One region of the Brevibacillus agri genome, then DNA from elsewhere that is predicted to be linked to it. Evidence: a T-box and tRNA genes for the amino acid it is inferred to sense, from the RefSeq annotation. Region 1 holds a T-box; the other holds one or more tRNA genes.
The links. A T-box is a leader RNA that pairs with one kind of tRNA and senses whether it is charged. The one in region 1 lies ahead of metG (methionine--tRNA ligase), so its partner is inferred to be a tRNA-Met.
Positions count from the first base shown of each region.

Region 2: it has a tRNA-Met gene. The T-box ahead of metG (methionine--tRNA ligase) is inferred to sense a tRNA for this amino acid. The anticodon was not compared.

Region 1 covers NZ_CP026363.1:449,658-465,933, forward strand. Annotated here, with positions in the region: gene purR (pur operon repressor) at 1-813, opposite strand, end outside; gene ispE (4-(cytidine 5'-diphospho)-2-C-methyl-D-erythritol kinase) at 869-1,747, opposite strand; gene BA6348_RS02375 (small, acid-soluble spore protein, alpha/beta type) at 1,981-2,160, opposite strand; gene veg (biofilm formation stimulator Veg) at 2,280-2,552, opposite strand; gene rsmA (16S rRNA (adenine(1518)-N(6)/adenine(1519)-N(6))-dimethyltransferase RsmA) at 2,842-3,738, opposite strand; gene rnmV (ribonuclease M5) at 3,742-4,290, opposite strand; gene BA6348_RS02395 (resuscitation-promoting factor) at 4,468-5,565, opposite strand; gene BA6348_RS02400 (TatD family hydrolase) at 5,935-6,705, opposite strand; gene metG (methionine--tRNA ligase) at 6,733-8,757, opposite strand; T-box leader at 8,811-9,066, opposite strand; gene BA6348_RS02410 (AbrB/MazE/SpoVT family DNA-binding domain-containing protein) at 9,492-9,743, shown strand; gene rsmI (16S rRNA (cytidine(1402)-2'-O)-methyltransferase) at 9,897-10,787, opposite strand; gene BA6348_RS02420 (GIY-YIG nuclease family protein) at 10,784-11,083, opposite strand; gene BA6348_RS02425 (tRNA1(Val) (adenine(37)-N6)-methyltransferase) at 11,034-11,801, opposite strand; gene yabA (DNA replication initiation control protein YabA) at 11,897-12,268, opposite strand; gene BA6348_RS02435 (PSP1 domain-containing protein) at 12,297-13,112, opposite strand; gene holB (DNA polymerase III subunit delta') at 13,116-14,096, opposite strand; gene BA6348_RS02445 (YaaR family protein) at 14,113-14,559, opposite strand; gene BA6348_RS02450 (cyclic-di-AMP receptor) at 14,704-15,033, opposite strand; gene tmk (dTMP kinase) at 15,166-15,807, opposite strand; gene BA6348_RS02460 (aminotransferase class I/II-fold pyridoxal phosphate-dependent enzyme) at 15,856-16,276, opposite strand, start outside.
Region 2 covers NZ_CP026363.1:2,285,242-2,301,517, reverse strand. Annotated here, with positions in the region: gene pdxK (pyridoxine/pyridoxal/pyridoxamine kinase) at 1-473, shown strand, start outside; gene rarD (EamA family transporter RarD) at 554-1,462, opposite strand; gene BA6348_RS11540 (EamA family transporter) at 1,724-2,632, shown strand; gene BA6348_RS11535 (DinB family protein) at 2,765-3,229, shown strand; gene BA6348_RS11530 (glyoxalase superfamily protein) at 3,226-3,594, shown strand; tRNA gene BA6348_RS11525 (tRNA-His) at 3,879-3,954, opposite strand; tRNA gene BA6348_RS11520 (tRNA-Met) at 3,975-4,048, opposite strand; tRNA gene BA6348_RS11515 (tRNA-Gly) at 4,057-4,130, opposite strand; gene BA6348_RS11510 (hypothetical protein) at 4,550-5,365, shown strand; partial or broken gene BA6348_RS11505 (LysR family transcriptional regulator substrate-binding protein) at 5,520-5,819, opposite strand; gene BA6348_RS11500 (ABC transporter substrate-binding protein) at 5,873-6,889, opposite strand; gene BA6348_RS11495 (helix-turn-helix domain-containing protein) at 7,013-8,536, opposite strand; partial or broken gene BA6348_RS11490 (IS3 family transposase) at 9,077-9,581, shown strand; gene BA6348_RS11485 (UvrD-helicase domain-containing protein) at 9,645-11,504, opposite strand; gene BA6348_RS11480 (ATP-dependent nuclease) at 11,497-13,581, opposite strand; tRNA gene BA6348_RS11475 (tRNA-Leu) at 13,965-14,051, opposite strand; tRNA gene BA6348_RS11470 (tRNA-Val) at 14,063-14,138, opposite strand; tRNA gene BA6348_RS11465 (tRNA-Glu) at 14,240-14,313, opposite strand; tRNA gene BA6348_RS11460 (tRNA-Ser) at 14,318-14,410, opposite strand; gene BA6348_RS11455 (phospholipase A2 family protein) at 14,697-14,981, shown strand; gene thiM (hydroxyethylthiazole kinase) at 15,599-16,276, opposite strand, start outside.

The DNA of each region.
Region 1 (16,276 bases):
AAAACTGCCTAGCTCAATTTCAATCTGCTTGCCCTTGAAGTCGACATCCTGCAGCTTGGCAAGAGACACGTATTCATCAATCAAACGCTCGGAAACATCTGCGGTCGTCTCTACCAGCACTCCGCAGCCTACGACAGTCGCCCGGAACTCCTGGAGCAGATCAATCATGCCGCGCAGCGTGCCGCCCGCCTTCATGAAGTCGTCCACGATCAGGACGCGGGACTGCTCGGCCAATCCGCGGCGAGCAAGAGACATCGTCTGAATCCGCTTGCTCGAACCAGATACGTAATTGATGCTAACCACAGAACCTTCCGTTACTTTGTTGTCACGACGCACGATGACAACGGGCACGTTCAAAAACATGGCGGTCGCATAAGCGAGCGGAATCCCCTTCGTCTCCACCGTCATGACGACATCGACGTTTTTGTCCGCATAAGCGGTGGCAAACAGCTTGCCGATCTTCGCCATAGTCGCTGGATTGCCGAGAATGTCGGACATGTACAAATATCCGCCTGGCAAAAGTCTTTCCGGATTGGCCAATTGCTCGATCAGTTCGCGCATGAAGTGAAGAGCCTCTTCCGTTTTTACCTGGGGAATATACTTCACTCCGCCTGCCGCTCCCGCCACCGTTTTCAACAAGCCGACACCCTGAACCTCAAACGCTTCCTTGATGATCGACAGGTCTTCACTGATGGATGATTTCGCCGCGCCGTACTGTTCCGCAAACAGAGTGAGAGGAGTCAGCGTATGGGGATGGGCGAGCAAGTGCTGCGTCATGTCTACCAGACGTGCACTTCTGCGCAATTTCTTCATGGCTCTTCCTCCAAAACCGAATATTATGCTGCTAATGTATCATTTTTATACGTGTTCATGCAAGTATTTCCCCTTCTTGGGAGCCTAACATTCGGACAACAAACACATCTTTGACAAATCCTCTGAGCGCATTGTAGATCCGATGCACTTTCGCTTCCTTTTGCACGAGGGCAAATACTGTCGGTCCGCTGCCGGACATCAATACTCCGTCGGCTCCGGAAGCGATCATCAGCTCCTTGATTTGCCGCACTTGCGGATAGAGCGAGAGCGTGACGTTTTCCAGCACGTTTCCGAGCGACTGGCACATCAGGGAAAAATCTTGCTCGGAAACAGCCCGGAGCATTTGTTTTGTATCGGGATGATTGTCGATTTTGTCGACACGCAAGTTTCCATATACATCAGGAGTGGACACGCCGATTGGCGGCTTCGCCAGGATGACCCAGCAAGGAGCGGGCGTTTCCAGATGCGTGATTTGCTCGCCGCGCCCTTTTGCCAGCGCGGTTCCTCCATAGACGCAAAAAGGGACGTCAGAACCGATTTCTGCGCCGATTTCCGCAAGCTCGTCCACGGTCAAGCCGAGATTCCACAACTGGTTCAAACCGCGCAGCGTCGCTGCCGCATCACTGCTGCCGCCCGCCAGTCCGGCTGCGACCGGGATCTGTTTGTCGATATACAATCGTACGCCTTGGCGCACTTGATAGCGTTCTTTTAAAAGCACTGCCGCTTTATAAGCATGATTGCGGATATCATCCGGTACGAAGCTGGCAGAGCAGTCCAGCGTAATCTCACCATCTTCGCGCAGAGTCAGGTCTACACGATCTGCCAAGTCGACGGTAGTCATCACCATTTCTACTTCGTGATAACCGTCCGGCCGTTTGGCAAGCACATCAAGGGTCAGGTTGATTTTGGCCGGAGCTTTGACCGAGATACGCACGTTGTTCACCTCTGCCTACTTTACTAAATTTCCTAGTCTCTTATTGTAGCATAGCCAATCTCTCTCCTGCCACTTGAACCCCCCAAAAAGAACAGGATCGAGATCATTATGGTTATTTCGAAAATTCAGCAGTGTTTTCGGCAGCAAAAAAGCCGGGAAGCCCCGGCCCTGTCAACGAGTCTGTATGGTATTCTCCGTGAGATTGGATGTGTCCGCCTGCGTCCAACACCGGGCTATGACCGTCTTGCGGCCAGCGCCTCTTCAGCAAGCTGTACAGCCCGCTTCACCATGTTTCCCGCGTCACGCGTCGTGATGCCTCCCCAACCTTCTGCTTGTACCTTGTCGTAAAAGCCAAGCTCCTTGGCGAGTTCCATCTTGAACTGCTCCGACATCATTCCTCGTCTGCGACCCATAGCATCCTCCCTTCCCGTTGACAGGTATAGTGTGCTCCAAGTCCAGACTTTTCATCTTGTCACCCAAATATTTACAACCTTTTGATAGCAAAAATAAAACAGTAGAACCCAAAAGGGCTCTACTGTTGTACAAATGTGATGCGGATGTGCTCGTTTTCGCGGCACACCGTCAACTCTACTGTTTCCGTCAAGATGTCAGCGTAGCTGTAAGAGACCCGCTCAAAGAGTTGATCGTCATCAAGCTTTACCACAAACACAGATGGGTATGTTTCTTCGAGGATGCCACTTCGTTCGACGGTTTTTCGGCGACCTCCATTGGCTTTCAGAAGGATGCGCTCACCAATGTGCCCGTCTAAACTGCGTTTAATGTCAAGTAACGCGTTTCTTGCCATTGTTCCATCCACCTCGCTTACATCTATTATAACAGCTCACATATATTTTGTCAAAGAAATAAAAAATTATAGCAACCCTGTAGATATTTTGTCAACGGGGTTTTTTTCATAAAAAAAGTAGATATTTGTCACCACTTCTGCATAGTATGTGCAGGCTTTTGCAAAACCTTGCTCCCGCAACGCTTTCCGGTGATAGCTTGCCCGCTGCGAAGCCTTTTTTTACGCCAAAATCGACAAAAAAACCTCCGTTTTTGGCTTTTTCAGCACAAAAACGGAGGCCAAGTTTGTCTTATTGCCCAATCAGGCCGCGCCGCAAGCCTTCGTTGGCTAGGCGGGCGAACTCTTCGATGCTGAGGGTTTCGCCGCGTCTGGTCGGTTCGATGCCGATGTCGGCGAGCATCTGTATTACTTCATCCTTTTGTGTTTTGAGAAACAGACCGTTCATCAGGTTGTTCAACAACGTTTTCCGGCGCTGGGCGAACGAGCTGCGCACCACGCGGAAAAACACGTCCTGGTCGTCCACATCGACAGGCGGACGATCTCTGACCTTGAGCCGGATCACTGCAGAATCGACGTTCGGACGAGGAATAAACACACTGGCCGGGACGATCATCGCGACTTCTGTTTCCGCATAAAACTGCGCCGCTACCGAGAGAGAGCCGTAGTCTTTCGTTCCGGGCTTGGCCGCGATTCTCTCAGCCACTTCCTTTTGGATCATCACGACGATGTTCTCAAGCGGCAGCCTTTCTTCCAGGAGCTTCATCAAAATCGGCGTCGTCACATAATAGGGCAGATTGGCTACGACGCTCAGCTTCTCTACCCCGGAGAGCTTCTCGGCAATCAGCGCTTTCAGATCAAGCTCCAGCACGTCTCCATGCACGACTTCGATATTTTCATAGGGCGACAGCGTATCCTGCAAAATAGGCAGAAGCCGCTGGTCAATCTCAATCGCCATGACCTTGCCTGCTGCTCGTCCCAATTGCTCGGTCAAAGCGCCGATGCCTGGCCCGATTTCGATTGCGCCTTTGTCCTTCGTCAGATCGGCTTCGGCGACAATGTTATGCAAAATGTTCGTGTCCACCAAGAAGTTTTGTCCCAGGCTCTTTTTAAAGGAGAAGCCGTACTTCTCCAAAATTTCCTTCGTTCGCGTAGGTGTGGCAATATCCTTGCCTGTTGCTTGCGTCATCGCTTACTCCCTCTCTTTGTTGATGGCTTCTATCGCCGCCTCAAATTCCGCGCGACTGATCTGAAAGGCATTGAGCCGTTGCAGCATTTGCTTGGCGTTGGCGTATCCGATGCCCAATGCTTCGCCCAGCTTGATTCTCCGCTCCTTGGCGTCGCCGCCTGACGTCAATCCGTTTTTCAGAAGATCGTCAGCCGTAATCTCCCCGACCGTTTCCGCCATCTCTGTGCGGACTTCCGAGAGCGCGCGAACAATCACGTCAGGAGAAGCGTTCTCTACCCCGATATCGCCCTTTTTCGTGCCGTCCTCTTGCGTGATAAAGGCGTGCTTGCAGCCCGGCACCGATCGGCTGATAATTTTGCGGATGCGCTCCCCCTGGTAATCCGGGTCGGTAAAAATAATGACACCGCGCTTTTGCTGTGCCAGCCGGATTTTTTCGATCGTTCTGGCGTGGATGGCGGAGCCGCCTGTCTCAATCGTGTCCGCGTTAACTGCCCGCTTGATCGCAGCGGTATCGTCTCTCCCCTCCACCACAATCACTTCTTTTATCTTCATCATGTACTCCCACTTTCGTACGATGTCGCTTTTGGTCATAGTGTTCCAAAAAAATCAGGCAAAAAGCCCTTGTTTCGCGAAACGTTTCTGCGCTTTGAACCGTCTAACTATCAAACAGCTTATCACGACTATTCCCAAAACGCCAAAGACAAAAGACAGGAGCTGTTCGCCCCTGTCTTACGGTTTCTGCGGCCCGATTATATAGACGGTTTTGTTGCGCTTGCGGCCAAATTGAACAGCCTCTGCCTCCGTGCTTACAAACACGTCAATTTTGCCGCCACGCATCGCTCCGCCCGTGTCTTCTGCCCGGCGATACCCAACGCCCTCGATGTAAACCCACCAGCCATACGGAATCACTTTTGGATCTACAGCGATGGTATGACCTGCCTTGGCCTTCACGCCCGTCGCCGTGCGGCCGTAGCCTGGCGAGCTAGGGTGTTTGCCTCCCCCCGCAGGAGAATAGGCGGTCAAGGTAACCCCGTTCAGTACTTTTTTCGGCCTAAATACTTTTCCACCACGCGAGACCATACCCGTTGCTGAAGCGACCAGGACCCGTTGCGACGGATCGTTGTTTTGCAGCGCAGGAACTGCCGTTCCCACCGCCACGATCTGGTCTTTCTTCGGCACAAGCACGTCTCTTGTCACCAGTTCACGGGAGACCTCCTTCCCGTCTTCCATAACCAGCTTGTAGTGTGCAATTGCCTTACCCTCTTGCCCGTTTTGCAATACACGGGACTTGCCTTTCTCTAACGCTGGATCGTTTTTGCGTATTTCCTGGAAAGTAACTCGCTCCTCGACTTTTACCATCTGCTCGACGACGCGCTTGATCGTGATTGTCGAGTCTTTGGTCAGCGAGGCGCTCAAGGCCGGCTCCACCCGGTCCTTTTCACCTAGCGCAATGCCGCTGTCCTTCAACGCGCCAGCAACATCGCGGCTAAGCGTCAGTATCGTTTTTGTCTGCCCGTCAACCTGGACCGGAATGGACCAGGCTGTATGTAAAGTAATCATTGCTCCGTCTGATAGCTTCGTCTCAGGTGTTGGTTGAAGGGAATCCTTTTCCGTTACCGTAATGTTTCGCTCGGTCAAGAACTGCTCAACGGTACTCGCTTTGGTAGCTACCGTCTGGCTTTCTCCGTCCAACGAAAAAGTGACCTGTTTTGGCTGGGTAGCCTGGGCAGAGAAATAGCCAATCATGGGAATGAGAACAAGAGAGAGGACGCCAAAAAGAACAAGTCCCCGATTCTTATACCTTTCCCATATCGCGCGTAACTCCATTTCCCACACTCCTTTTCCTAGAAAAGCACGAGGCTTCTCCTGTCTAGCCAGGTAAGGGTCGATGTAATTGCACTAATATTCTGGAAGTGGCCAGTACTTAGCAAGGTCGGCTTTGATTGTATGTCACTTTCCCGGCTTTGTCAAATTTACCCTCCCTTGGCCGAAGCGATAATGCTAACAGACTAGCAAAAAACAGATGGCGAATGGTAGCAGATTCCTGTCGAGGAGCCGTGTCGGATGGACAATAATCGTTCGACACATTGTTCAAGGTATGCGCCACCAAAAACGAGTAGAACAACAAGATCGAGGAACAAAAAAACGGGAAATCACGTGATATGTCGTGATTTCCCGTTTTTGCTTGCGGTTTGTTTACGGTTGAAGGCGGAACAGACGCCTTGCGTTTTCCGTCGTGATTTGCGCCATTTCTTCGTAAGACAGGCCGCGAATGTTCGCCATTTCTTCGCAGACGTAGCGCACGTAGCCACTCTCATTTCGCTTGCCGCGGAACGGGTGAGGAGTGAGGTACGGGCAGTCTGTTTCTATCAACAGCTTGTCGAGCGGTACTTTGGCCGCTACTTCTTTTGGCTGCTTCGCGTTTTTGAAAGTCAGCGGGCCGCCGAACGAGATGTAAAAATTCATGTCCAGCGCCTGCTTCGCTGTCTCCCAGCTACCCGAGAAGCAGTGCATGATTCCCCCGACTTCTGCTGCCTTCTCTTCTTTGAGGATCGTCAAAACATCCTGGTGAGCGTCCCGGTTGTGGATGATGATCGGCATGTCGAGTTTTCGCGCCAGACGAATCTGCTTGCGGAACACTTCGGCCTGCACGTCTTTTGGCGACGTATCCCAGTAGTAGTCGAGGCCCATTTCGCCCAGCCCCACTACTTTCGGATCACGACTCAGCTCCTCGATCCATTCCAGATGCTCGTCTGTCATATCTTTTGCGTCCTGAGGGTGCCATCCTACGACTGCGTAAATAAAATCATAGGTTTTCGCCAGCTCCATGCAGGTCGGGATGGTTTCCGCGTTAAACCCGATGTTCACGATCGTGCTGACGCCGTTTTCCCGCGCGCGGGCAATGACCTCCTCGCGATCCTCGTCGAATTCCTTCGCGTTCAGATGCGCGTGCGTTTCAAATAGCAAAATAGGTCCTTCCTTTCCTAGCCCTCGTTACTTCACAATCGCTCCGTTTGGCATGCTCGGATCGACTGTCGCCAGCGTCAGTTGGTCGCCTGCGGATGCTGCCAGGATCATGCCCTGCGACAGCTCGCCACGCAGCTTGACTGGCTTCAGATTGGCGACGAGGATTACTTTTTTGCCGACCATTTCTTCCGGAGTGTAGTATTTGGCGATACCGGAGACAACCTGGCGCTTCTCATAGCCGAGATCGAGCTGCAAAATCAGCAGCTTGTCGGCATTCGGATGCTTCGCGCACTCCACTACTTGCGCGACGCGCAGCTCTACTTTGCCAAAATCGTCGATGCCGATCTCGTCTTTGGCATCTGCTGGTTTTTCCGTTACTTCAGCTTGGTTGGCAGTCGTTTCGTTCACAGGTGCTTCCCCTTTCAATGCGTCTTGCTTTTTCTTGTTTTCCTCTGCTTGGCGGCGCGCTTCTGCTGTCGATTCGTCGATGAAGGCCAGCTCAGCCTGCACGTCCAGGCGCGGGAACAGCAGCTCTTTGCGGCTGACAGTGCTTCCGGCAGGCAATCCGCCCCAGACGCCGGCAGATTCCCAGCTTGTTGCCTGCTCGTTGCCCAGAATTCCGAGTTGGTCCCAGATTTTCGCCGGAGCTTTGGTCATGAACGGCTGAATCAAAATGGAGGTGATGCGGATGCTCTCCGCAAGATTGTACATGACCGTTGCCAAACGTCCCTTGGTTTCTTCCGATTTTGCCAGATTCCACGGCATCGTTTCGTCGATGTATTTGTTGGTGCGTCCTACCAGCTCCCAGATGTGGGCAAGCGCGTTGGAGAAACGCATTTCTTCCATATGCTCCTCGACCAGCGCCTTTGTTTTCATCGCCAGGCCGATCAGGCTGTCATCCGGCTCTCCGGCATCTTGTGCGGCTGGCACGATGCCATCGAAATATTTTTCGATCATCGTAGTGGTACGGCTCAGCAGGTTGCCGATGTCGTTTGCCAGATCGTAGTTCAGACGCTGGATAAACGATTCCGGTGTGAAAATGCCATCCTGGCCGAAGTTGATCTCGCGCAGCAGAAAGTAGCGCACGCCATCGGAGCCATAGCGATCAATCAGCAGCTTCGGATCAATGACGTTGCCTTTGGATTTGGACATTTTTCCGTCCGGCATCAGCAGCCAGCCATGACCGAAAACTTGTTTTGGCAGCGGCACATCGAGCGCCATCAGCAAAATCGGCCAGTAGATCGTATGGAAGCGCAAAATGTCTTTTCCCACCATATGCACATTCGCAGGCCAGAAACGGCGGTATTTGCTGTCGTCGTCAGACAAGTAGCCGAGCGCGGAAATGTAGTTGGTCAACGCGTCGATCCAGACGTAAATGACGTGCTCAGGATCGCTCGGCACTTTGATCCCCCAGTCAAACGTGCTGCGGGATACGGACAAATCCTGGAGGCCCGGCTTGAGGAAGTTGTTAATCATCTCGTTGCGGCGGCTCTCCGGTTGGATGAAGTCAGGGTTCGCCTCGATGTGCGCGAGCAATCTGTCCTGGTATTTGGACAAGCGGAAGAAGTAGTTTTTCTCCTTCACTTTTTTCACTTCGCGGCCGCAATCCGGGCAAATGTAGCCTTTGTCGGTCTTACATTGTGTCTCGGTCCAGAAAGCCTCGTCCGGCACACAGTAGTATCCCTCATACTCGCCCAAGTAAATGTCGCCCTGATCGAGCAGACGCTGGAACACTTTTTGCACGACTTCCTTATGACGCGGCTGCGTGGTGCGGATGAAATCGTCGTAGGAGATGTCCAGTTTTTGCCACAGGTCGCGAATCCAGTCAACAACCGGATCGATGAACTCCAGCGGCTGTTTGCCGTCTTCGGCTGCGCGCTCCTGAAGCTTTTGTCCATGCTCGTCCGTACCTGTCAGGTAGTAGACGTCATAGCCGCGCAAACGTTTGTAGCGCGCCAGAGCATCACAAGCAATTGTCGTGTAGGCATTGCCGATGTGCAGCTTGTTGCTTGGATAGTAAATCGGTGTGGTGATGTAATATGTTGGTTTCATGCAACCTAGCCCCTCCTGATAACGTTTAGAAAAATAGAAAAGCCCACCCCAAAAATTGGGGCGAGCTCTAACTCGCGGTACCACCCAAATGCTCCGTTCCCCTCGCGGCCAACGGACTTGGTGAGTCTGAAACAGACTCTGCCCGTAACGTGGGCCGACGTCACAAACTACTGGGCACGGTCATTTCCGTGGCTGTTCATCTGCAAGACTCTGGGGCCATGTTCAGCCTGCTCGCTTATGCCGGTTTTCAGCTACCCCGGCTCTCTGGGATAAGGAGGATCGGCTTACTCTTCCCATCATAGTCGTTTTGCTATCAATTCCCTCATTTACCCTCTATTGTACACGACCGACTTGTTTTGTAAACATCCAGGAGGGCCGAACGGCTACGATTTATTTTATACATGACAGGAAAAGGCAAAAAAGAGAAGACAAGGCTTTTTTGTCGAATGGGCGCGGCTTTATTCGACATAAAGTGACCGATTGGACACGCATTTCTCCCAGTTAATTTTATCCATAAAATTTTCCATACCGTTTCCACTTTTCTACGAAACGCTGATATATCAGCTTTCCTGTTTTCAAAAAAAACTTTGCTTTTCAAAGATTTGTCAAAATGATGTTGACACCTTTGGGAATCGCTGGTATGATAATCCCAACAGATAATGTCGAATATTGACGATTAATGATGAGCGTTTACCAATACATCGACATATGAAGACTTGAGAGGAGAATTTACTATGATGAAATCAACAGGGATTGTTCGTAAAGTAGATGAACTGGGTCGTGTCGTTATTCCGATCGAATTGCGCCGCACACTGGGCATCGCGGAAAAAGACGCATTGGAAATTTACGTAGATGGCGAGCGCATCATCCTGAAAAAATACGAGCCTGCTTGCATCTTCTGTGGAAACGCTGATAAAGTATCTCATTTTAAAGGTAAAATCGTGTGCCAGGATTGCCTGACCGAGATGCCTGTTGTTAAACGCTAAACACTCATTTCCATACGTACTTGATTTACATACGATATGCCTTCGCAAAGGGACAAGCTTCGCGGAGGCTATTTGTATTGCCTGCGTCGCTGCTGCGCTGGTTGATCGGACGAAAAGAAAAAGCCGACCCGTTCGGTCAGCTTCCTGCTCATCTTACTCGTCTTCCTGGTCGCGGTGGTATTCGTTGTAGACGTCGCGCTTGGGCAAACCGCGATCGTCTGCCGCCTGTTTGATCGCCTCTTTTTTGCTCAAGCCTTGCTCGCAGTAATGCTCGACATGCTGGACAATGCTCAACTGCTGCCACCAGATGTTTTCCTCGTCTGCTTCAGCAGCGGTTGTGCCTGTAAAGCCTTCGACAATCACGCAAAACTCGCCGCGCACTTCGCCATTGCCCAGCCATTCCAGCAGCTCATCAAAAGTGCCGCGCACGAACTCTTCGTAGCGCTTGGTCAGCTCGCGCGCCAGCACGGCCCGCCGATTCCCCCACGCTTCCCGCATGGCCGCAATCGTCTTCTCGATGCGGTGCGGCGCTTCATAAAAAATCAGCGTCTCCGGGTAGCGCTTGAGTCGTTCCAGCTCTTCGCGCCGCTCCTTGTTTTCCCGGCCGATAAAGCCGCAAAAGACAAAGCGGTCTGTCGGCAGCCCCGAAGCGATCAACGCCGTCAGCCCTGCGTTGGCTCCTGGCACCGGAACGACGGGGTATCCGGCAGCGACCGCATCGCGCACGAGATCAGCGCCCGGATCGGATATCGCCGGAAGTCCGGCGTCGCTCACCAGCGCGATCTGTTTTCCTTCGGCCAGCCATTGCAGCAGCCCCTGACCGCTCGCTTCCTTATTATGTTCGTGATAGCTCACGGTGCGCTTTTCGATTTGAAAATGGTTCAACAGCTTCCTTGTTTGACGCGTATCCTCGCAGGCAATCACATCAACCGCCCGCAGCGTTTCCAGGCAACGGACCGTCATATCATCGAGATTGCCGATTGGCGTAGCGACCAGATACAGGACACCTGTTTCTTCCTGCGCAAAGCTGCGCTGTATATTCATCGCGGCGTCCCTCCAATCAACTGTTCTTTTTGCTTGCGATTCAGCCGTTTGATTCCTTCCTCGCGCTTCAAGCCCCACGAACGGTCAGGCCCTTCTTCCCAAAAGACAAGCGCAAGCGGCCCGCGCCCTCTGGTGTATTTCGCCCCTTTGCCTTCATTGTGCATCGCCAGGCGGCGCAGCAACTCCGTCGTATAGCCGGTGTACAAGGAGCCGTCCGCGCAGGCGAGAATGTAGACAAAATGGCTTTTATGCGAGGGAATCTCGTCTGCCGAAGTAAATTTCTTGCAGTTCTTCACAGTATTCCTCACCATTCTCATAGACAATCAGCGGCGGCTGAATCCTCAGCTCCGGCTTGCCACCCCTGATTCCTTCGATCAGCACCATATTCGGCTCGGCTTCCTTGCGCGGGTAAACCAGACGCATCCGCTTCGGCTCGATTCCGTACTGGCGCATCAAGGAAATAATGTCGATCAACCGCGTCGAGCGATGAACGAGAGCGAGCTTGCCGCCGTTTTTCAACAACTGGCTGCCCACGCGAATGACGTCTTCCAGCGAGAGCAAAATCTCATGACGGGCGATTGCAAAATGCTCGCTTACATTTTTCTCCCCGCTCGTCGCAGGCATATAAGGCGGATTGCACGTAATCAGATCGAATTTCCCGTGCCCGAAAAGCGATACCGCGTCCTTGACATCTCCGTGGTGCATCTCGATCCGCTCCGTCAGTCCGTTGAGCGTCACGTTGCGGCTCGCCATGTCGAACAGCCGCTGCTGAATTTCGATGCCATCAAAACGCGCTTCCGGTGTGCGCGTGGTCATGATAAGCGGGATCGCTCCGTTGCCCGTGCACATGTCGAGCACTCTCCCGCGCTTGGGAACGGACGCAAACCGCGCCAGCAGCACGGCGTCCATCGAAAAACAGAACACCTCGTGGCTCTGGATAATTTTCATTTCGTGAGTCAATAAATCGTCAATGCGCTCCGCATCATAGAGCGGCACGTTAATGACTGGTTCCATCCTTTGTTCCCTACTCCTTTTTTCCTTGTCTTGGAAAAAGCGACCTGACACGTGGCACAGGTCGCTTTCTCCATGTGGTGATCGCTCGTCACCTTTTATTTTTGAGGGCCGCCGCTCAAAAACGAGAGACAGAACAGACAATCCCCTTCTTTGCGCAGACTGCCGAAATGCACGTTGCAGATGTGAAACCCTTCTGCATACAGGCGGGCAAGGTTGTCGTACCCTTCCCCGACCACGGCTTTTTTCGCTTTCTCCTTGGCGACAGGGTTTGCTCCCTTTTGTTTTGCCGGAGAGCCAGTCTTTTTCTTTTCCAGTCGGTTGCGAAGATGCTGGTTTTCAACGAGTAATTGGGCGTTTTCCTCCATCAAAACGACGATGACGTCTTTCAACTCACCGATCTCTTTGTACAGGTCCCCAATTCGTTCTTCAATGCTCGCCATCTTGACGAAGATTTCCCGTTTGTCCACTAGCTCACCTCTCCCCTACCCCCACACTTTATTCATAGGTGGGGAGCCCTATCGCAATCTCATCTAAGCCAAACTCTGTGATGCGTTTGTCGATCGAAAGCTCCACCTGAACGGACTGATCCAGTACGTTAACGGAAACGACTCGTCCATTTCCCATCGGGGTAGTGACCATTTTGCCGACATCCGGCATTTCATCACGCGTGCTTTCGTAGTTGTCATTCTCGTATTTTAAACAGCACATCAACCGACCGCACAGACCGGAGATTTTTGCTGGATTCAACGAAAGGTTTTGATCCTTGGCCATTTTAATCGAAACAGGCTCGAAATCGCCGAGGAAAGTCGAACAGCAAAGCAGCCTGCCACAGGGGCCAATGCCGCCCAGCATCTTCGCTTCGTCACGCACGCCAATCTGACGCAGCTCAATGCGAGTGCGGAACACGGAAGCGAGGTCTTTTACCAGCTCGCGGAAATCAACCCTGCCGTCCGCGGTAAAATAAAAAATGATCTTGTTGCGGTCAAATGTGTACTCCACATCGACCAGCTTCATATCGAGCTTGTGCTCCTTGATCTTCGTCTGGCACACGGCAAAGGCATTCTTGGCAGCTTGCTTGTTTTCATCAACCTGCTTTGCGTCTTTTTCGTCAGCCATACGAATGACCTTTTTGAGCGGTAACACCACATCGGACTCAGCGACTTCTTTTTTGCCGATGACGACCTTGCCATATTCGACCCCTCTCGCCGTTTCGACGATTACGGTGCAATCTTTCTCTATCGGCAGTCGGTCAGGGTCGAAGTAATATATTTTGCCCGCTTTTTTAAAACGGACCCCAACAACCTCATACAAGGGTTATCCCTCCTGGAATTGAAGAACCAACCGCTCAAGAGCCAACTGTGCGTTGGCGTTTCGCTCTATCCGATTTTTCGTATCCATGACCAAATCTATCCCATGCAAGAGCTCAGCTTTTGTCCATACCAGTGCTTGTCCTTGCAGCACATCCTGTTGGTCGCTGTTAATGAGATGGGCATGCCTGCCTACTTGCACATACAGGATATCGCGCAGCCAAAGGATGAGCAAATCTAAAAAGAGGGGTAGTTCCTCTTTGATTTTGTCGCTCTTTTGCAACATATCATGGATGGTGAAGAGCGCAGACGAATTACGCTGTTTGCACTCATGGCTCAATTGTATCACTAGATTTCTTAGCTGTGCAAACGATTCTGATTGGCTGAGTGCCTTGGCCTCTTCCACATTTGTCGTAATGTGGGAGGCAACCTGCGCCATCCCGGCTGTAATGCCGTCTGCCCGGAGTTGTTCGGCGATCGCTTCGGCAGAAAGTGGCGAGAATTGAACGATTTGGCATCGGGATAAAATCGTCGGGAGGATCGAGTGGCTGTGTTCCGTCAACAGCAAGGCAAGCACGCCAGCGGGCGGCTCCTCCAAAAACTTCAGCAGGCTGTTGGAGGCCTGGGTCGTCATTTTGTCGACGTGTTCAACGATGTACACCTTGTGCCCGGACTCTACCGCACGCATCGCCATTTCTTTTTGCAGCGCGCGAATCTGGTCGATTTTTATTGAGGCCCCGTCCGGTGTAATAAACAGCACATCGGGGTGGTTTCCCCCTTCAATCCGCCTGCATGTAACACAGGCCCCGCAGGCGTCCGCTTCCCTTTCCGGACAAAAAAGGGACTTCGCCAGATGCAGGGCCATCTGCTTTTTGCCTGCTCCCTTGGGACCGGCGAGCAAATAAGCGTGCGCCAGTCTGTTGTTGAGCAGGCTATGGTACAGCAGCTCCGAAGCGCGTGGCTGCTGGGAAAAACGGGTCCATGTCATAATGGTTTCACACCCACTAAAAATACAAATTAATCAGCATGCCGCGGATTTCGCCAATCCGGGCCAACAAATCAATCGTCGGTGCCTGATCGCTAAGCAACTCGTCTGTCAGACGCAACAGCTCGGCATCGACCTGTTTGACGATTTTGTACAGCCTGCTACGGCCTCGCCGATTCATTCCTCGCCGGTCATCCAGGGCGACGCCGTACTTGACGGCTTCCTCCATGAACTGTTTGACGAGGTTTTTATAGGAATAGAAGTCGCGAACCGAGCGGGATCTGGCGAGAATTTGCCCCATCCTGTCAATGTCGCCGAGCAGCCGGTTGAGCAGCTCCTGGGACATGCGCTCGTCTTCTCCTTGCATCATCGTGCCAAAATTCAGCTTTTCGAGCTGAGGATTTCTCCGCGAATCCGCGGTTTTTATCATGTCCAGCTTAGGTCTTGGCCCGTCGCCGATTTTCATCACGCCACCCCACAGAACCGATCAGTAGAGGATTTTTTCCCCGTTAGATCAAGTATAAACGAAAGCGGCGAAAAAAGAGAGCAGGAACCTGTAGATTGGAAGAAGGATTCATTGCAGATTGCAGTTGCGCCGGGTCGCATTGCGTCAGAACGAGTGGAACTCTCCGACGTCGAGCACAAACACAGCGGCTCCGCCCACTTGCACTTCCAACGGGTACGGCATGAACGAATCTACCGCATTGCTGAGAGGGGAAACGGGAGTGACCATTTGCTTGCGGGATTTGCAGTGGTGCGCAATGATGTCGATTACTTCCGGCACGCTTTCGTCAGACGTACCGATCAAAAACGTTGTGTTGCCAGCTCGCAAAAAGCTTCCGGTACTGGCGAGCTTCGTCGCGCGAAACCCTTTCTTCACCAGTTGTTGAGACAGACGACCACTATCTTTGTCCTGGACGACCGCAACTACCATTTTCATCGGCTATCACCCTTTCCGCAAGAATCAATCCCGCATGGTTTGCTTCATTGTATGAAAAACACGTAGGCTTGGTACGATATTTCGCCTAAACATATTATACAGTATGTACCTGTACATACGGTACTGCGAACCTTACAATCTGGCAAGCAATGCGCGCAGTGCCGACTCGTACACCTGCTCCATCGGTTGCTCGGCATCAATGACGACAAAGCGCTCCGGCTCTCTTTCCATCACCAGTCGGTACCCTTCCCTGACCAGATGGTGAAAGCGGATGTCTTCCAGATCGAGGCGATTGACCTCCCGGCCGCGCGCTTTGTTGATCCGCGCAAGCCCCGTCTCGGGCTTCACGTCAAAAAACAGCGTCAGCTCCGGCATGCAATCCCCGACGGCAAAGCGGTTGATCTCGTACACCGCATCAATGCCAAGTCCCCGCGCATGGCCTTGGTAAGCAAGGCTGCTGTCGATGAAACGGTCGCACAGCACGAGCTTGCCAGCCGCCAGAGCCGGCAGCACTTTTTCCGCCAAATGTTGGCGTCTCGCCGCAGCGTACAGCAGCGCTTCCGTCCGCTCGTCCATCTGTGTATGCGCCGGATTGAGGATGATTTCCCTGATTTTCTCCGCAATATCAATACCGCCCGGCTCGCGCGTCAACAGCACGTCCACTCCGCGCGCGCTCAGCTCCTCGTACAGCTTGGCGATCACGGTCGATTTCCCCGCTCCTTCTCCGCCTTCGATTGTAAAAAATCGGCCTTTTTGTCCTGTTGTCACTTCCATACTCCTTCCGTACCTGCTGTCACAGGCCGCATGCTTGCCAGCTATAAATTAACGCAATACTTGAATCGTTTGCAGCCGATCATCCTGTACCCCGTGAAAACGGGTATGTCCCCTCCGCAGCTCGGCAAGCATCGCCAAGCCTTCCTCGTCCATGCGCTCTCCCGGCACCAACACCGGAATGCCTGGCGGATAAGGGATGACCATCTCCGCAACTACCCGTCCCAACGCCCGCTCCAGCGGAATCGTCTCCCGCGGACGGTCGACAGCCTCGTGCATCGGCACAGCCTGCTTGCGCAAGTAATGCGAGGAGACTACGCCATGCAGCAAAATCCGCTCCTCTTCCAGCTCTACCTCCGGCGAGATGGATTCCAGCAAGCGAAGGAGCGCCTCCAGATCCCGCAGAGAGGTTCCCGCTGACGCGGCCAACAGCACGTGCGACTCGTCGGCCAGCTCGGGAAAAAGTCCGTGC
Region 2 (16,276 bases), 1.8 Mb from region 1:
GCGCTGAAGCGCTCCATCCGGAAATCGCCATCAGCCTGCGTGAAGTGCTGCTCCCGCGTGCGACGGTTGCCACGCCAAACTTGTTCGAAGCGGGCATCCTCAGCGAAATGGGCGCGCTGACAAGCGTAGAAGACATGAAAGAAGCGGCAAAACGCATTCATGACTTCGGCACTTCTTACGTCGTGGTAAAAGGCGGCACCAAGCTGCAAAGCGGCAATGCTGTCGACGTTTTCTACGACGGGCAAAACATCGAAGTGCTCGAATCCGAGCGCTTTGACACTACATTCACGCACGGAGCAGGCTGCACCTTCTCTGCTGCGATCTGCGCTGAGCTGGCAAAAGGCAATTCCGTGCGCGGAGCCGTCGAAGTCGCGAAGGAATTTATTACAGAAGCGATTCGCCACTCCTTTGCCCTCAACCAATACGTCGGCCCAACCAACCACGGCGCATACCGCCGCAAGCACCAAGGCTAAGGCCAGCGGTTCGCAAACAAAAACTCCTGACCCGCCGAGAGCATCGTCCCGGAATCGGTCAGGAGTTTTTTTCTCTAATCTCACGCTTGCTTTTTGATCGCCACTTCCGGCTTGAGCGGAACCGTCGCCGGCTTTTTGCGCATCGAGCTTACGGTAAAGATGACGAGCGCCGACCAGATGCACGAAAAGCTGATGAGATGCGTCGTCGTAAACGGCTCTCCGAACAAAAACACAGCGGTAAGCAGCGTAATCGTCGGCGAGACGTACTGGATGAAGCCGACGATCGAGAGCGGCAAGCGCTTCGCGGCTTGCGCAAACCAGTACAACGGCATCGCCGTCGCGACTCCGGCCAGCGCCAGCAACAACATCTGCCACCATGCCAAAGTCGTCACGGTCTCTGTCCCGTTTGCCTGGAGCATAATCAGATAGCCGAGCGCGATTGGCGCGACGAACAGCGTCTCCCACGCAAGCCCGATCATCGCCTCCATCTTCACCACCTTTTTCGCCAGGCCGTAAAACGCAAACGTGAGCGCCAGCGAGAGGGCAATCCACGGAAACTCGCCGTATTGCACGGTGATGAACAGGACGCCGCAGGCAGCCAGAATCAGCGCTACCCACTGTCCGGCATGCATTTTTTCTTTTAAAAAGATCACGCCGAGCAGCACCGTAAACAGCGGATTCATATAGTAGCCAAGGCTCGTTTGCATGACCTGGTTGTTGTTTACCGCCCAAATGTAGATCAGCCAGTTCGCACTGATGAGCAGGGAGCAGATGGCAAGCGCCGCGGCTATTTTGCCTCCGGATACCGATCCCCACATCGCGCGCCAGCGTTTCGTTACCTGAATAATGATTGCGACAAAAAGAACAGACCAGACGATGCGATGCGCCAAAATCTCCCATGCGCCCATCGACTGGAACAGCTTCCAGTACAGCGGGAGCATCCCCCATGCAAAATACGCGGCAAACGCGTAAAGTATCCCCTGTTTCATTTTTCTTCCTCCACTGATTTTGCCATGTGCCCATCCTATAGAGTAGTGTAACGGAATTGTCGCCAATCGGCTATGTATTCATCACCAATATAAGCGCTCGAGACACTTTCATTCGCTACCATGGCAGCGATGTAACAAGACATCTGATTACCTCAGTAACACAATGAAGTGAGATCAAATTTTTCATTGTACCATTTTTAACGCTGGTGTACAATAGGCATTATTCAACCGAGTTTAGTCATAAGAAAGGAATTTTTACCTATGACATACTGGCGTTCTGTTTTGTTAGTCTTGCTCGGCGCATGCAGCTACGGGGTGCTGTCCCTGTTCATGAAGCACGCGTTCGCCCTTGGCTTCACTCCTTTTGAAATGAGCGGGAGCCAACTGATTTTCGGCGGCTTGATTATGTCGATTGCGGCCTTGTTCTTCTCGCGGGAACGGTTTCATTGGAAATATTTGCTGATTTTGGCGCCAGTCAGCCTGATGATGGCTTCCACCAGTATTTTTTACCATCAGGCTGTCAGTCGCGTGTCTGCTTCGCTCGCCATCGTGCTGTTGTTCCAGTTCACCTGGATCGGTGTCCTGCTCGAATCGCTCGTCGACCGCAAATGGCCGACAGCAGAAAAATGGGTATCGCTGCTCATGCTCGGCGGCGGGACGGTGCTGGCCAGCGGTCTTAGCGAAGGCGGGCTGCAAAACGTCAGCATCACGGGTCTGGTCTGCGGCCTGTTGTCGGGGGCAACGTTCGCGCTGGTCATTTTCTTCAGCGGGCGCGTCCTTCCGGGCATGAATCCTTATTTGCGCAGCGCGATTACGATCAGCATGGCAGCCGTGATGCTCTCCATCGTCTACCCGCCTACTTTTTTGCTCAATGGACGGCTGATGGACGGACTGCTTCCGCTCGGCTTGCTCGTTGCCGTATTCGGCTCGGTCATCCCGATTTTTTGCCTGGCGGTAGGCGTCCCCCGCATCGGCAACGGCCTCGCCACGATCTTGAGTGCCGTCGAGTTGCCAACCGTCGTGCTTTTGTCCTGCTTTGTCCTCCAAGAAAACGTGACGCTTTCCCAATGGGGCGGCGTTCTGATGATCCTCGCGGCCATCTGCGTGCCGCAAATCAAATGGCGCAGGCTTTTCGCGCCCGCCCATGTCTTGGAGAAAAAAGGCATGTAATTGAATCAAGCGTGTCGGTCCACCGGGGACCCGGCACGCTTTTTTTTCTGTGCCTTTCCCTTCTCGCGGATAGGAGAAAGCGGCGATGGCATGGAATGGTAAGAAGAAGCGAAATCAGGAGGGAACAGAGGTATGGAAAAACGGCATATTGTCCTCTTTCAGCAGTTGGAAGATTATCGAAAGGAAGTGCTGGAGGCGGTAAACGGCTTGTCAGAGGAAGAAGCGCTCATCGTCCCGGCGGGCTTTTCCAACAATATTTTGTGGAACTTGGGACACATCTATCTGGATCAATACTTATGGCTGCAGCACTTGACGAAAGAGGAGGCTCCGATTCCGCCCGGCTTCCGCGAATGGTTCGGCTACGGGACCAAACCGGCAGACTGGCAATCTCCTCCCCCTCCCCTGCAAACCATCCTCGCCTTGCTGGAAGAACAGCCTCAGCAAATTCGCTCCGCCTATGGGGAGCGGCTGGAGGAACCATTTCCTGCCACCGAATCTGGCATGCACACCATCGCCCAGGTGCTGGTGCGGACGATTTTTCACGAAGGGCTGCATTTGTCCACGATTACTGCATTAAGGAGGTTTGTGAACAGATGACTCTTGCCGTCACGCCTGTCTTCCGCATTTTTGACGAAGCAAAAGCGAAGGAGTTTTACGTCGATTTTCTCGGATTTCAGGTCGATTGGGAGCATCGCTACGAGGACCATTTTCCGCTGTACATGCAAGTCTCGTCGCCCGAGTGCGTGCTGCACTTAACCGAACATCACGGAGACGCCTGTCCGGGCGCGGCTGTCCGCGTGCAGGTCGAGGACATCGAGCTGCTGCACCAGACGCTTACCGGCAAGTCGTACAAATACGCCCGGCCCGGTCTGGAAAAAACGCCATGGGGAACGCGCGAGGTGTGCGTGACAGACCCGTTTGGCAACCGGATTCACTTTTTTCAGCCGCATCCTTTTCCGTAAGCAGGCAAAAACAAGCTCCCGCTGGCAGCTTCTTGGCCGCGTAAGGAACTGTGTCGCCCCGCCGCGAACCTTTCTCGTGCGCGCGCTTGTATGCTTTTTTCGCACCGCCTGCATGTTTCGCCGCATGAAGGCGGGGCGGTCGATCGCATGTGTGCCTATGCTCGGACCACTGCCATGCTGCACCGCAACATGTAGCGAGCGAGAAACTCGTCCTGAAAATGCGCATACAAAAAGCCCAGCCAGATCCGTGCAGGAATCTCGCTGGGCTTTTGCTGTTTCTACTATGGGGCGATCGATGGGACTCGAACCCACGAATGCCGGAGCCACAATCCGGTGCGTTAACCCCTTCGCCACGACCGCCATGTGTGGAATCAATCAGGTAGCGGCGGAGGGAGTCGAACCCCCGACCTTTCGGGTATGAACCGAACGCTCTGACCATCTGAGCTACACCGCCAAACGCTATGGAGCGGGTGATGGGAATCGAACCCACGCGACCAGCTTGGAAGGCTGGAGTTCTACCATTGAACTACACCCGCAAAACAAATGCTGTCCCCTTTTGCGCAAGCTGTCGCTTGCCAGGTTCGCATTGCTGAAAAGTGGTTTTCGGACCTCTTTTACAAGCGTAATTGTAACATATGTGAAAAAAAAGTCAAGGATATGGAAAGTGACGCCATATAAAGCCGTTGTGTATAGGCTCGGGTCGACAAGCACAAACTTGTCCGTCCGCGACGGCGCGGGCTGTCCTTTGTATATTATATAGAAGAAAAACATCCTGCTTCCTCCGAGCCGTTCGCGGAAATTCGCCCTAGTTCATGATAGGCAGGCTGTTTTTTGCGGCCTTCTCCGTTCAAAAAAACTTTAACCATTGTCCGCAATTCCTATACACAAATGGAAAAATATAGCCGATGGTAACAGGAGAAGCAGCATTACCGCTGATTGGAAAAGAGGAACCCATGTGAAAATTTCCATGTCGCACGCCCTGCACCCCCAAAGCCCCCTTCGCTTAAGCAACGGGGCTGAAAATCAGGCAGTAGCGGACAGGCAGCAAAAAAAACAAGCCGATTCCGTCACTGTCAGTTCCCAGGCTCGCAGCCTTTTTGCGAAAAACAACCAGTCGAAAAAAAATGACCTGATGCAATCGTTGCAGCCCCAACGGGAAAAGCTGCAAGAGAGCAAAAGCAAATTATATGAGTCAGCATTGAAATCGGGCGGGCAAGCCCAGGGCATCCAGGAGCAGATCAAGGCGCTCGATGAGCAAATTCGCGCTCTGGATGAACAAATCAGCCAAATCAAGCTGGATGAAATGCAGAAGACGTTCGTCCAGGATGCAGACAGCAAACAGCCGACTCCTGAAAAACCCGCTGACGCTGGCAACCAGACTGCCGAAGAACCTGCCTTGCAGCATTTCATGGCGTTGTCCGGTAACTTGGAGCAGCTCGAACAGCTTTCTGCCCAGAAACATAAAATCGCCCGCGGCATCCGGGTGTTGAATCAGGAGATCAAGCTGGACGAAAGCCGGGCTTTGTCAGGCCAAACGGCAACAGCCAAACGCGAGCAAGTGGCCGCACTGGAACAGACGATGGGCAGGCTCGATGAGCAGATGGGAGAAAAGTTTAAGGCGCTGGCAGCACAGCTCATCGAGCAGACGAATTTTGCCGAAGCCGAATCTTTCAGCACCGCTGCCCCTCCCCGCAATGCAGATGAATCGAGCAGCGGCGAGTCTTCGGCAGAAAACGCCCAGTCCGCACCTGACCTGGAACTCGCCCCGTAACGCGAGACAGAACAACCCACCTTTACGAGTGGAGCGACCACGCCGCGCCAGATGTTGCGGCCCGCTCGTAAAGGTGGGTTTTCGTATTCTTTCTTGTGTGGCAAACAGCAGCAGACTGGCTCTGACCTGGCTGTCGTGGCCGCCCGTCTGCCTGTCATTTTCCACGCTCCAAGCGGAAAGCATCCGGTTTGCAAAAGGACAGCAGCGCATTGCTCGTGACGTCCGCAAAGTATTCCTCCACGATCTCGCGAAACTCCCGGGCAGCGCGGGAAATGTACCGGCTCTTGTGCCAGAGCAAAGCGATCTCGCGCGCCAAATTGCAGCCCTCTACCCGCAAATAGTGGACCTGCTCGTGCAAGCTCCTTCCCGTGCAAGGGATAAAGGCGATGCCGATTCCCGCCTCTACGAGCGCAACCAGCCGGGCAGGTTCATCGCCTTCGTACACGTAAGCTGGCTCGAGGGCTGATTTCAGCATGTATCCAGATGGCAGGAGGAAATATTCCGCTGTCAAAACTGATGCTTGCCCTCGACCAGCATGTCGGCAATCAGATCGACTTGTGCTTTTACGGCAATCGTGTCGTACGGCCAAAAATAGTCGGTATCCATCTGGTAAACGCGGCCGTTTTTGACTGCGTCCAGCGTGTTCCAGATCGGATTGCTCGGATCAAGTCCCGCCTGCTTGCCCGACTCCACAAAAAGGTAGTCGCCGGAAAATTCGTTGACCTGCTCTAACGAGATGGTCACATGCTCTTTGCCCTCGTCTACGCTTTTTTGCACCAGCGGCGGTCGCTTCAGCCCAAGATGCTTGTACATGGCTTCGGCTCCCCGCCAAAGGCCGTCGGCGTACACCACCAGTTGCTTGTCGAAGCCGCCCATGATCGCAGCCGTCGCGTTTTCGCCGACGACTCCCTTGATACGCTGCTTTGCTTTCTCTACCGTTTCGTTGAAAGAGGCAATCCAGGCTTCCGCTTCTTTTTCCTTGCCGAGAATCTCCCCGAACGTGCGGATTTGCTCGCGCGAGTCTTTGAATGTCGTATGGACGAAAACGAGTGTGGGCGCGATTTTGCTCAACTGCTCATAGAGCTTGGGGTCGTCGCTCAACGTGACGATCAGGTCGGGATTCAGGGCCAAAATTTTCTCCACACTGCTGGCGTCAATCGTGCCGATGTCTTCGATGCCCGCTGTCTGTGCCTTGATATGCGGGGAGTCGATATCCCAGAACGGTGCCCCGACAGGCTTGATCCCGAGTGCCAGGAAGGTAGCCAAATATCCTTGGGCGACAATGCGCTTTGGCTCGGCCGGAATTTCAATTTCTCCGTTGACCGTCTTTACTTTACGGGTAGACGGCTTGGCCTCTCCGCTCGTCGCAGCCGTTGCCGCTGTTTGCCCCTCTACTGCGTTTTCCTGCGAGGCCCCGCTGCCCCCTCCGGCTCCACCGCAAGCCGCAAGCAATACCGCCATCGCCAATAGTAAGGCGCTCAGCATGCCAGGCGCTCTGTGTGCTCCAACCTTGTTTCTTTTCATCCTGTACAGCTCCTTCTTGCTAAAAATGGGAAACGACCTTATCAATAAAATCCGTACCCATCATAGCAAGCTTTTCCATACACCGTCTATTTCATAAAGTTGCCGTTTTTTCTGGACAAATGTTCACTCTGCGCCGCCGCGGAGCAAGCAATTTGTCTGGATGTGCAACTGGCGCTCTAGCGCCAAGCCGTCACTGCTCCAAAATTCGTTCAGCTCCAGCGCATACACCTGTCCGGGAGCCTTTTCGAAGGCTGGCAAGCTCAGGCCATGCACACCCGCCCCATGGTCATCGCGGGCATCAATGACAAACATATGGTCTGCGGCGTATTCGGGCAGCCTGTCTGCTGCAATCCAGAGATGCCGTCCAGGCACGAGCACGTCCCTGTGCACGCTCTCCGGCGGACGGAAGCCAAGGGCGTCGTACAGGTTGTACGCCCCTCTCGCCGTTTTGTTCCAGATGAAGACGCCATCGTGGCGCAGCTCGTAGACGGCGGCCGTGTCCCCTCTGTCGATCAGCTTTTGCAGTTGTTTTCTCGCAGTTTCGACCTGTGCCTGATAGCGCTCGATCCATCGCTCCGCTTCCCGCTCTCTGCCAATCAGCTTGCCGACCAGCCGAAGCTCCGCGAGCGGGTCCAGCTTGTCCCATTCCAGCGCCAGCACCGGGGCGATGTTTTGCAGTCGCTTCATCCTGCCAGGCGTGTAATAAAAGTAGGTCGGAGCCAGGACGAGATCCGCTTTCAGGTTGGCGAGCTGCTCGTCGTCGTATGCGCCGTTGACCGTCGGAACATTTTGCAGTTCCTCTTTTAACAGCAGCGCTCCGCGCACAAGCTCATCGTCAGTGGCGACAGGCGTGACACCGAGCGCAAGCAAATCGCCCACGAATTGAAAGGCGGCGATTCGCTTCGGAATCGGCCGACTGCGGAACTCGCCTGGGGACATGCCGGTCAGTTGCTTGAATTTTCGGCTCAAATACTCGCCGTTTGCATAGCCGACCTTCGCGGCAATTTCGTTGACCGTCATGGCCGACGTCAGCAAATGCTCTTTGGCGCGGTCGATCCGCACGCGATTCAAATATTCGGAATAGCCCCACCCCAGCTTTTTCGCAAACAAGGTCGAAAAATAGCTTGTATGAAATCCGGCCAGCCGCGCCAGCTCGGGGCGGGTAATAGGGCTTCGGTAGTTTTCCTCGATATAGGTTACCGCTTTCTGGATCGACGGCTCCCAATCCAGTTCAGGCGTAATTTCGTACTGAAGGGCAAGCTCCATCATCTCTTTGAACAAGCGCTGGTGCTGCTTTTGCTCTGCCGTCTGGCCGTGGGCGGACGCTTGCTGGCACGCGTGCGAAAGCTCGTTCAGCAGCACATTTGCCCGATACGGCAGTCGATTCGTGACCCAGCCGCTCGCAGGCAAACAACTGCGGTCGTTGCGGTAGACGAGCTGCTCATCGTCGTGCTCCGCCAGCCGATAGCTCTCGAAGGACAGGCGGCAAACAGGCGGGCTCTCGTTTTTGTCGGCGCAGATCGTCACCGAGTGGCCCGGACGCAAAAGCACGATTTGTTCCGGGCCCAGCCAAACCGTCCGCTTGCCGTCCTGCATGCGCATTCGCCCTGACAGCGGGGCGAGCATCGTCGGGGACGAGAACGCCACTTCCAGGGACGGCTTCCCTTTTTCCCCACGCCAGGAGACTGCACTCTTTTAACACGTGAAGAACCGAGTCCATGCATGCCAACCTCTTTCCTGCGTTTTCTTTCTTTTCGTTATACCATATCTTGTCCGCGCGACCTGTTGGGGGCCACGTTTTTTGGAGAGAGTATACAGCAGGGGGAACAAGATTGAGGATGAGGAATTTCAAACCCGTCAAGAGCCTTGGAAAACCAAGGTTTTGGCGATCTTTTGTTCAAATTTAAGCATACCAGAAATGGGTTACGGACATTACAGCGCTTAAATTATTTGGTGAAAAGTTGTACTTAGGGCTTGCTGAACAATGCATAAACGCGAGGAATCGTGAAATAATCAAAGAAAACTGCGGAAAATCTGGATTTATAACCAAGTGCAAGGTTTTTGCAGGAATTCTTTGAAAAACCTTGCACCAGTAAGAATTTCGTTCAATCAAGAGGCACACGAAACGTTCAAAATGGATCGGAAAAACAGTATTTTATACTACTGATATGCCATTCAGACTCTGACTTTGCTGTTTTGGAACCAAATCTGCATATTATTCATGATTTCTTGTATATTTCTCATTCGTTCAGCAAGCCCTACTTATCACCGATGTTAGATTTATTCACTGGGGAAATTATTGTGTATTCTCTCGCATCACGTCCCGTCTATTCTCTTGTCTCTACAATGCTTGAAAGAGAATTTGAACATTTGGATGAAAGGGATACCCTACTCATTCATTCCGATCAGGGCTGGCATTACCAAATGCGCCAGTATCGACAAGCGTTAGCGGAACGTGGGATTACACAAAGCATGTCTAATAAGGGGAATTGTTATGACAATGCCGTTATGGAGTACTTCTTTGGCATTTTAAAATCTGAATTCCTATATACGCAAGAATTTGAGAGTATGGAACAATTCAAAGAAGAGTTAAAAAAATACATCCAAGTAATTCAATCACAAAAAGATTAAAGCCAAATTAAAAGGCATGAGCCCGGTACAATACCGGACTCATGTACTAGAAGCATCTTAACTAAATTGTGTCTAACTTTTTGGGGTCACTTCAAGTAATTGGTTCTCTTTTTTACTTTTTCACCTATTCACTATTGTCAACAATTAGTTCACCGACTTTTAGAACTTTCCATCCATGTCGCTGTGCAATCAGAATGTCCTCTTGACTTATGTGCTCCTCATTAATTGCTATACCTGCAAAGTGCGTAGGCCTACTTAAGGCAACATATGCTAATTTAAGTGTATCCTTAATTTTTATAACTTTTGTTAGATCTTCGTCATGACTTCCTAGCAAAAAAGGCATGATATCAACTAAATCAGAATAATCTGCCCTAATAGTTGACTCTAATAACAAAGTAGATAAATGCGTTTCTCCTTTAACACCGTGTATGGTATTTAAATGAATTAACACATCCTGATGTTTAAAACTATTACTGTCTACAATTTCAGTTTGAGTCTCAACCGTAAACATTTTAATTATAAAGTTATTAATACTTTCGACATCAGCCTTGGTATCTTCATCTTCTAAAGCTAATTGAAAATCTTCTGTTAAGATTTTTCTATATAACAAATGAAATAACTCAAGTTCTGAACTGTATTCATGGCATAAATAAACTTGTCTAATAATCCTAGAAAAGATGCTTCTTAAATCATTATGTGCTGAAGGGAATTCGTTATTAAGCAAATCATTCAATCTATTTGAAGCATACTTCAAGCGATTGGTGGGATTTTTCTTTCTTAATGTTTTTGACATCACTTTATATAATTGATTTAAACAATCAGCAAAATTTGATTTCCTCTGACCGTCACTTTTTGCTCTTTGATATCCTTGGTGATAATGTCCAACAGCTTCATGGTGTTGAGCAATTGCATAAACCTTCTTATCGCTTAATGGTAACCCATATAACTTCAGCAGCCGCGCATATGCTTCCAACACCTCTGCCTGATTATCATATAGAAGTATATGAGGTTCTAAAGAGGGAACAAGCTCGCTTCCTTTTAGATGAGCATATCTTTCAATACAGGTAGTCCTTAATATTTTAGCGATATTTTCTCCAAATCTATTACTCGTAGCTATTTCTATACGTTCTTCTACTGGAGGCTCCCAAGCGTCAGGCTCGCCAAAATACAAATTATATAGAGCTTGATATGGATCGCCGTAACGCTGTATCACTGTTTCTTTATTCCCTTCAAGTAACTTTGTTATAAGTTGATATTGATCAATACTTGTATCTTGTGTTTCATCCATAAAAAAATATTTAAATCTCGCTTGAAATGCTTGGCTTAATTTCGTTTTATTATTTTCGATATACCACTTAGAGAGTGCTATTGTATCACTATGTCTTAAATAGCCTGAAAGAAACATTTCCTTAAAGGTTTCCCGAAGCTCGCTGTGATACTTCTTATCTTCAAATCCTATTAACGAAATCTCCCCATTATTATTAATTGATAATTTTGTTCCTTCAACAGCAGAAGTAGGTGCCTCAAATGACCACCAAGCTGGTTTATGTTTTTCAAAAAAGCTAGAAAAGTAACCTTTGTACTCTTCGTTTTCAATGAAAAAAAAGCGCTCTCGATTAAAAAGGGTAGAATAAGCTTTTAGAGCAAAGAAGTAATTAAAAAATTCATGGATCGTTCCAATAAAATGCGGGTATGAAACGTCATTAATACCTAATTGTTTTAACTTAACTAAAATTTCTTCAACACCGACATTTGTATATGTAATTACACATATACCATAATCTAAGCCAGCTTCCTTTATTTTCTTCATCAAAATTGCAATTTTTGCAATTAAGACAGTAGTTTTCCCGCTTCCTGGACACGCTACAACATCACCGGATTGACCGTATGCTATAATACTTCTTTGTTCTTGTGAGAACCATTTAGTTTGTCCTAGAAGAGCTGTTTCTACATTTTTAATATCTTCGACAGTAATTTCAATCATTGCTTGGTCCTCCAGTTACATGGTAAATAGCCTCCCGCAAATACTTAAGATATTCATCTTGAATTACTCTTTCCCTAGCACTTTCATTTTCATGAAGCAATAAGGCTAGCTGTTGTGCTACAGACGCTTTTGATACTTTTTTCTCAAGTAAAGGCTTATATATTTCATACGCTGCTGCTTCTCTAAAGCTAAGACCTTCAATCTTTTGCTTTATATCTACTAATTTCTTCAAATTAGCTACGCTACTAGGATTTTTATATTTAACGTTATGGATTGCATCCAATAATTCGTTTCTAAGAGAGCTCATAGCTATCTCGTATTCTAAAGTCCAATTAGCCGCAACGAAAACTTGAATATTTTCATTATTACCATACTCCGTTCTTAATGAAAGCGCTCTACTTTCTCTAAGGGAATCAATAGTCTCTTGTGACAAATCTTCTTTAGTTAAATCAGCAATTTCATTTATATCGCCGTTCGACAACTCAGTAGAATACATTTCCAAAGTTGCGGTTAAAGCCTTCTTGGTACTAAAAGATTGAAGAACGAGGGAAATAATATCTTCTTTTTCTACATTCATTTTTCCAGCAATAAAAGGCAAATGTTCATCTCTAATAACGTAAATTGCTTTAATGGTGTTTTCGTCAGAATCATGATAATACGGCATTGGCTTTATATCCACATCAGTAATAACAGCAACTGGAACCTTTAATTGAGGAAAATCATTCAACCATTTTTCTGATCGAGAATAAATGTTCACATATCGGTTAAACGCAGTATTTCCTATATTTACAATGGACACTCCATATTTATGTAATGGTCGTCCAATTAGTTCAGCAATTGCAGGCACTAATAAATTTTCTGCATCACCCTCGACAAAGATGACGCCCTTTGCGAAAAACAAATTAGCTTTAGTCGAGTCTAGAAACCGCTCAAGAAATTTATAATCTTCCAACTCAAGTTTCGTATTTTCTCCATTCATTGGATATGCCGTTCCATCGTGTACTAATATTATATGTTCGAGCTTTGTAGATGCTGCTAATGTTGTACTATGGGTAGTTAAAATAAATTGCCCCCCTGTCGCGCCCTCTGACCTATTTTTCTGTAAATATTTAATTAATCTTAATTGCGCTTGAGGATGAAGATGGGCTTCAATTTCCTCGATTAAAGTAATATTGGGTCCAATAGAAAGTGCATCATCATGAAGTAAAAGCTCAGCAGCTATAAATAAAAGATTCAGACTACCTAATCCTGATGGAACATCCTCAAGCAGTAGACTTAATTTCTTTAGAATTTCATTTAGTTTAACTGGGGTTATTTTGAACTTAGATTCATGTTTCTCTTCACCATTCATTGGTTCATGGAAAAAACTATCCAGATAAGCTGTTAATTCAGATTTTATCGTTTTATCTTCACCATCTGAGTAGGGCAGATCAAAGAACTCTTCGACTTTATCATTAGCCTCTTGAAACGCAATCTCTAAGGGGTGCCTCTCTAACGAATTATTCTTCCGAAAAGCTCGATGATTTTTTAAAATTTGAGCAAGTCTAGATCTTACACCTGGTTTAAGTTCATTTTCAGCATCTCTAAGTGGCTTGAGATATGTTGATTTAAGTAGCTCTCGTGCAAGTCCCTCAAGTTTACTAGAAGCATTTTCTGGACCAGCTTTAACTGTTCTTTCTATTCTTTCACTGAAAAGTAAATCATTCTTCACTTTTTTTGCTGTCATTCTGACTTGTAGTTCATATTTTCCATCTTTATCAAAAGTAAGCCATTCCAAGAATATTCCCGCTTCTTTCTCCGATAATCCTGAAAAAATACATTCGATCTTGATCTCCTGAGCCGTATTCCCGTCTTTATCAACATGAAAGTCACTTTCAGATATACGAAATGAATCTTCACTTGAGGTTCCTAATGTCATTTTGATGGCATCAACTATTGCCGTTTTTCCCGAATCATTTTCCCCTATAAGTAAGTTAAAACTTTCATTAAACGGAACAACCAGTCCTGGTAATTTACTATCCTGCACAGATACGCCGTATTTTCTAAAGTTCCAAATATTTAGCTGTCGCAAAAACATAGTGCGACCCCCTCTTCTATTCGACCTAAAATTAGACGTTAGCACTACATATCACTTCATAATTCTACATCTATATACCCACTCCCTTCAAAACTTATGGTGAATTCTGTAAAAAATTGCAATAGCAGCGCGGGGATAGCCTCCCACACGCTGCCTTTTTTCAAACCAGCATTATTTTATCGGTAAACTGTCTCAAAATGAGCTAGAGCTCACTTATTAGACGGCACCTTTTTGTTTATGCTCTGATATCGAGGAGTGATGATGTGAAAAGGACTGCATCTTAATCAGCTCAAACCATGAGCAACAAACTACAAATCCCAAGAATACAAAAAGCTCTTGAAGCGTCGCAAGGACAAATTCAAGAGCTCGTTCATTTTTTAAATTGGTGCGGTCGAGAGGACTTGAACCTCCACGGTGTTGCCACCACTAGAACCTGAATCTAGCGCGTCTGCCAATTCCGCCACGACCGCAAATATGAAAATGGTGGAGGCTGACGGGATCGAACCGCCGACCCTCTGCTTGTAAGGCAGATGCTCTCCCGGCTGAGCTAAGCCTCCACTCTTCCCCGACAAAAGTCGGGTTCCAACCAGTTGTTGGGGCCCCGCAAAGTACTCGGCGTTGTTACAACGCATCCACTTCGCTTTGTGGGGGAACTAGGTGACCCGTAGGGGATTCGAACCCCTGTATGACAGCGTGAAAGGCTGCTGTGTTAAACCGCTTCACCAACGGGCCATGATGGCGGATGGAGTGGGATTTGAACCCACGAGACGGGTCGACCCCGCCTACACGATTTCCAATCGTGCTCCTTCGGCCGCTCGGACATCCATCCAAATTTTCCGCTTGCCCTGTTCGCATATCGCTCGGGCAAGAACTAATCTATCATATCTAGCAGCCGATTTCAAGGAGTATTTTAAAAGTTTTTCTGCGTGCAAATCTGTGAAAACGAAGCGGCTCCCCGCTGGCGTTCTCGTCCTGGCAGCGACCGCCATGACACCACCCTCTCTCCGCTCTGCCTCGCAAGTTTTTGCGTCAATTTTCGTGGAAATTGCCTAAAGCAACTTCCCCGCTTTTCCAATATGCTACCAATAATCATTGACGATGCGGAGTGATGGCTGGTGGGCAGAAGAAGACGGCGGGCAGGTCGGATTCCTTGTTTGTACGGAAACTGGTGCGGCCCGGGCTGTTCGGGGCCGGGCGCCCCGATTGACGATATCGACCGCTGCTGCAAAAAGCACGACCGCTGCTATCAAAAGCGCGGCTATTTTTCCTGTAGCTGCGACCAGGAGCTTTTGCGCTGCTTGCAAAACAAAATCGACATGAACACGGAAAAGGGCAGGGTGGCCGCGATGATTTCCGCCTATTTTTCCCGCTCCAAATGCATTCCGGACGACTTGAAATAGGCTGTTTTGCGAATTGTCACGATTGTCATTCTTCATACAAAAAATGGTAACACCTTGGACATGAATCTGCCATAACTCCCGTGTTTTTCCTTTGGCTTTTTTTGGTACTCTAGTGAATGTCCAAGGAGGGTACAAGGCCGTGGAAGTGCATATACGAACCGATGCCAGTGCAGCACTGACGTTAAAGAAAGAAATTATTTGTCATGGAATTTCCTGCTTTTATGTCCGCCCGTTTGAAAATGATCAAGTAGAATTTGTATTCCTCGCGCTCTCGGAGCACCAGAAGAAGCTGTTATCCTATACGCTGCGAAACTACAGCTACGCCCTAACTTACCTATCCTAATCCTAGCCATATAGCCACGATCATTTTCGTCCCCTGGGCAACCAGGGGATTTTTTACGGTACAAAAAAGCCATGCAAACCGCGCATGGCAAAGCGAAGCAACGGAGTGGCGGCTTGCGAGTAGCGGGCCGCTCTGTACAAAAGCCTGCTAGTTCCGCTTTCTTCTTAAATACGAAGAAATTTTAACTGGAACAGGAGGAATCCCCTCTCCCCCAACAACGACAGGCTGCCGCAAATCGCACGGACAGATGCCTGCACGCCTACACGCTTTTCGCCTACAGCCCCACCTGCTCGATAACCCCCAGGCGGTGCACATCGTCGGCGGTCACGGCGGACAGGGCATTCAAAAACTGAATCTGGAAGCTGCCCGGCCCTTCGTCGGCCGTCTTTTGCGCGGCGAGCTGGGCGGCGACACCGTATGTGACGAGCGCGGCGGCTCCGGCTAACAGCGTGTCTTTTTCCACAGCGGCAAATGCGCCCATCACGGAAGTCAGCAAGCAGCCCGTGCCTGTCACTTTGGTCAAGATCGGATGGCCGTTATGGATTGCGTACACCCGGCTGCCGTCGGCAATGACGTCGACCTTTCCGGTAATCGCCACGACCGTTTTCAGCTTTTGCGCCGCCGCTTTTGCCAGCGTTGCGACGTCTCCGCCCGCCTCGCCTGCGTCCACGCCTTTGATCTCCCACGCCTCTCCGATGACGTTGGCAATCTCTGCCGCGTTTCCGCGAATGAGGGTCACGTCCAGCTCGCGCACGATTTTTTGCGCGGTTTCCGTGCGGTACGGGGTTGCGCCTGCGCCTACCGGGTCAAACAGCACCGGGACCTGGTGGCGGTTGGCCGAGCTTCCGGCGATCAGCATCGCTTCTACTTCGCGTTCGTTCAACGTTCCCATGTTCAGGACGAGTGCCCCTGCGATTTTCGCCATATCAGCGACTTCCTGCTCGGCGTAGGC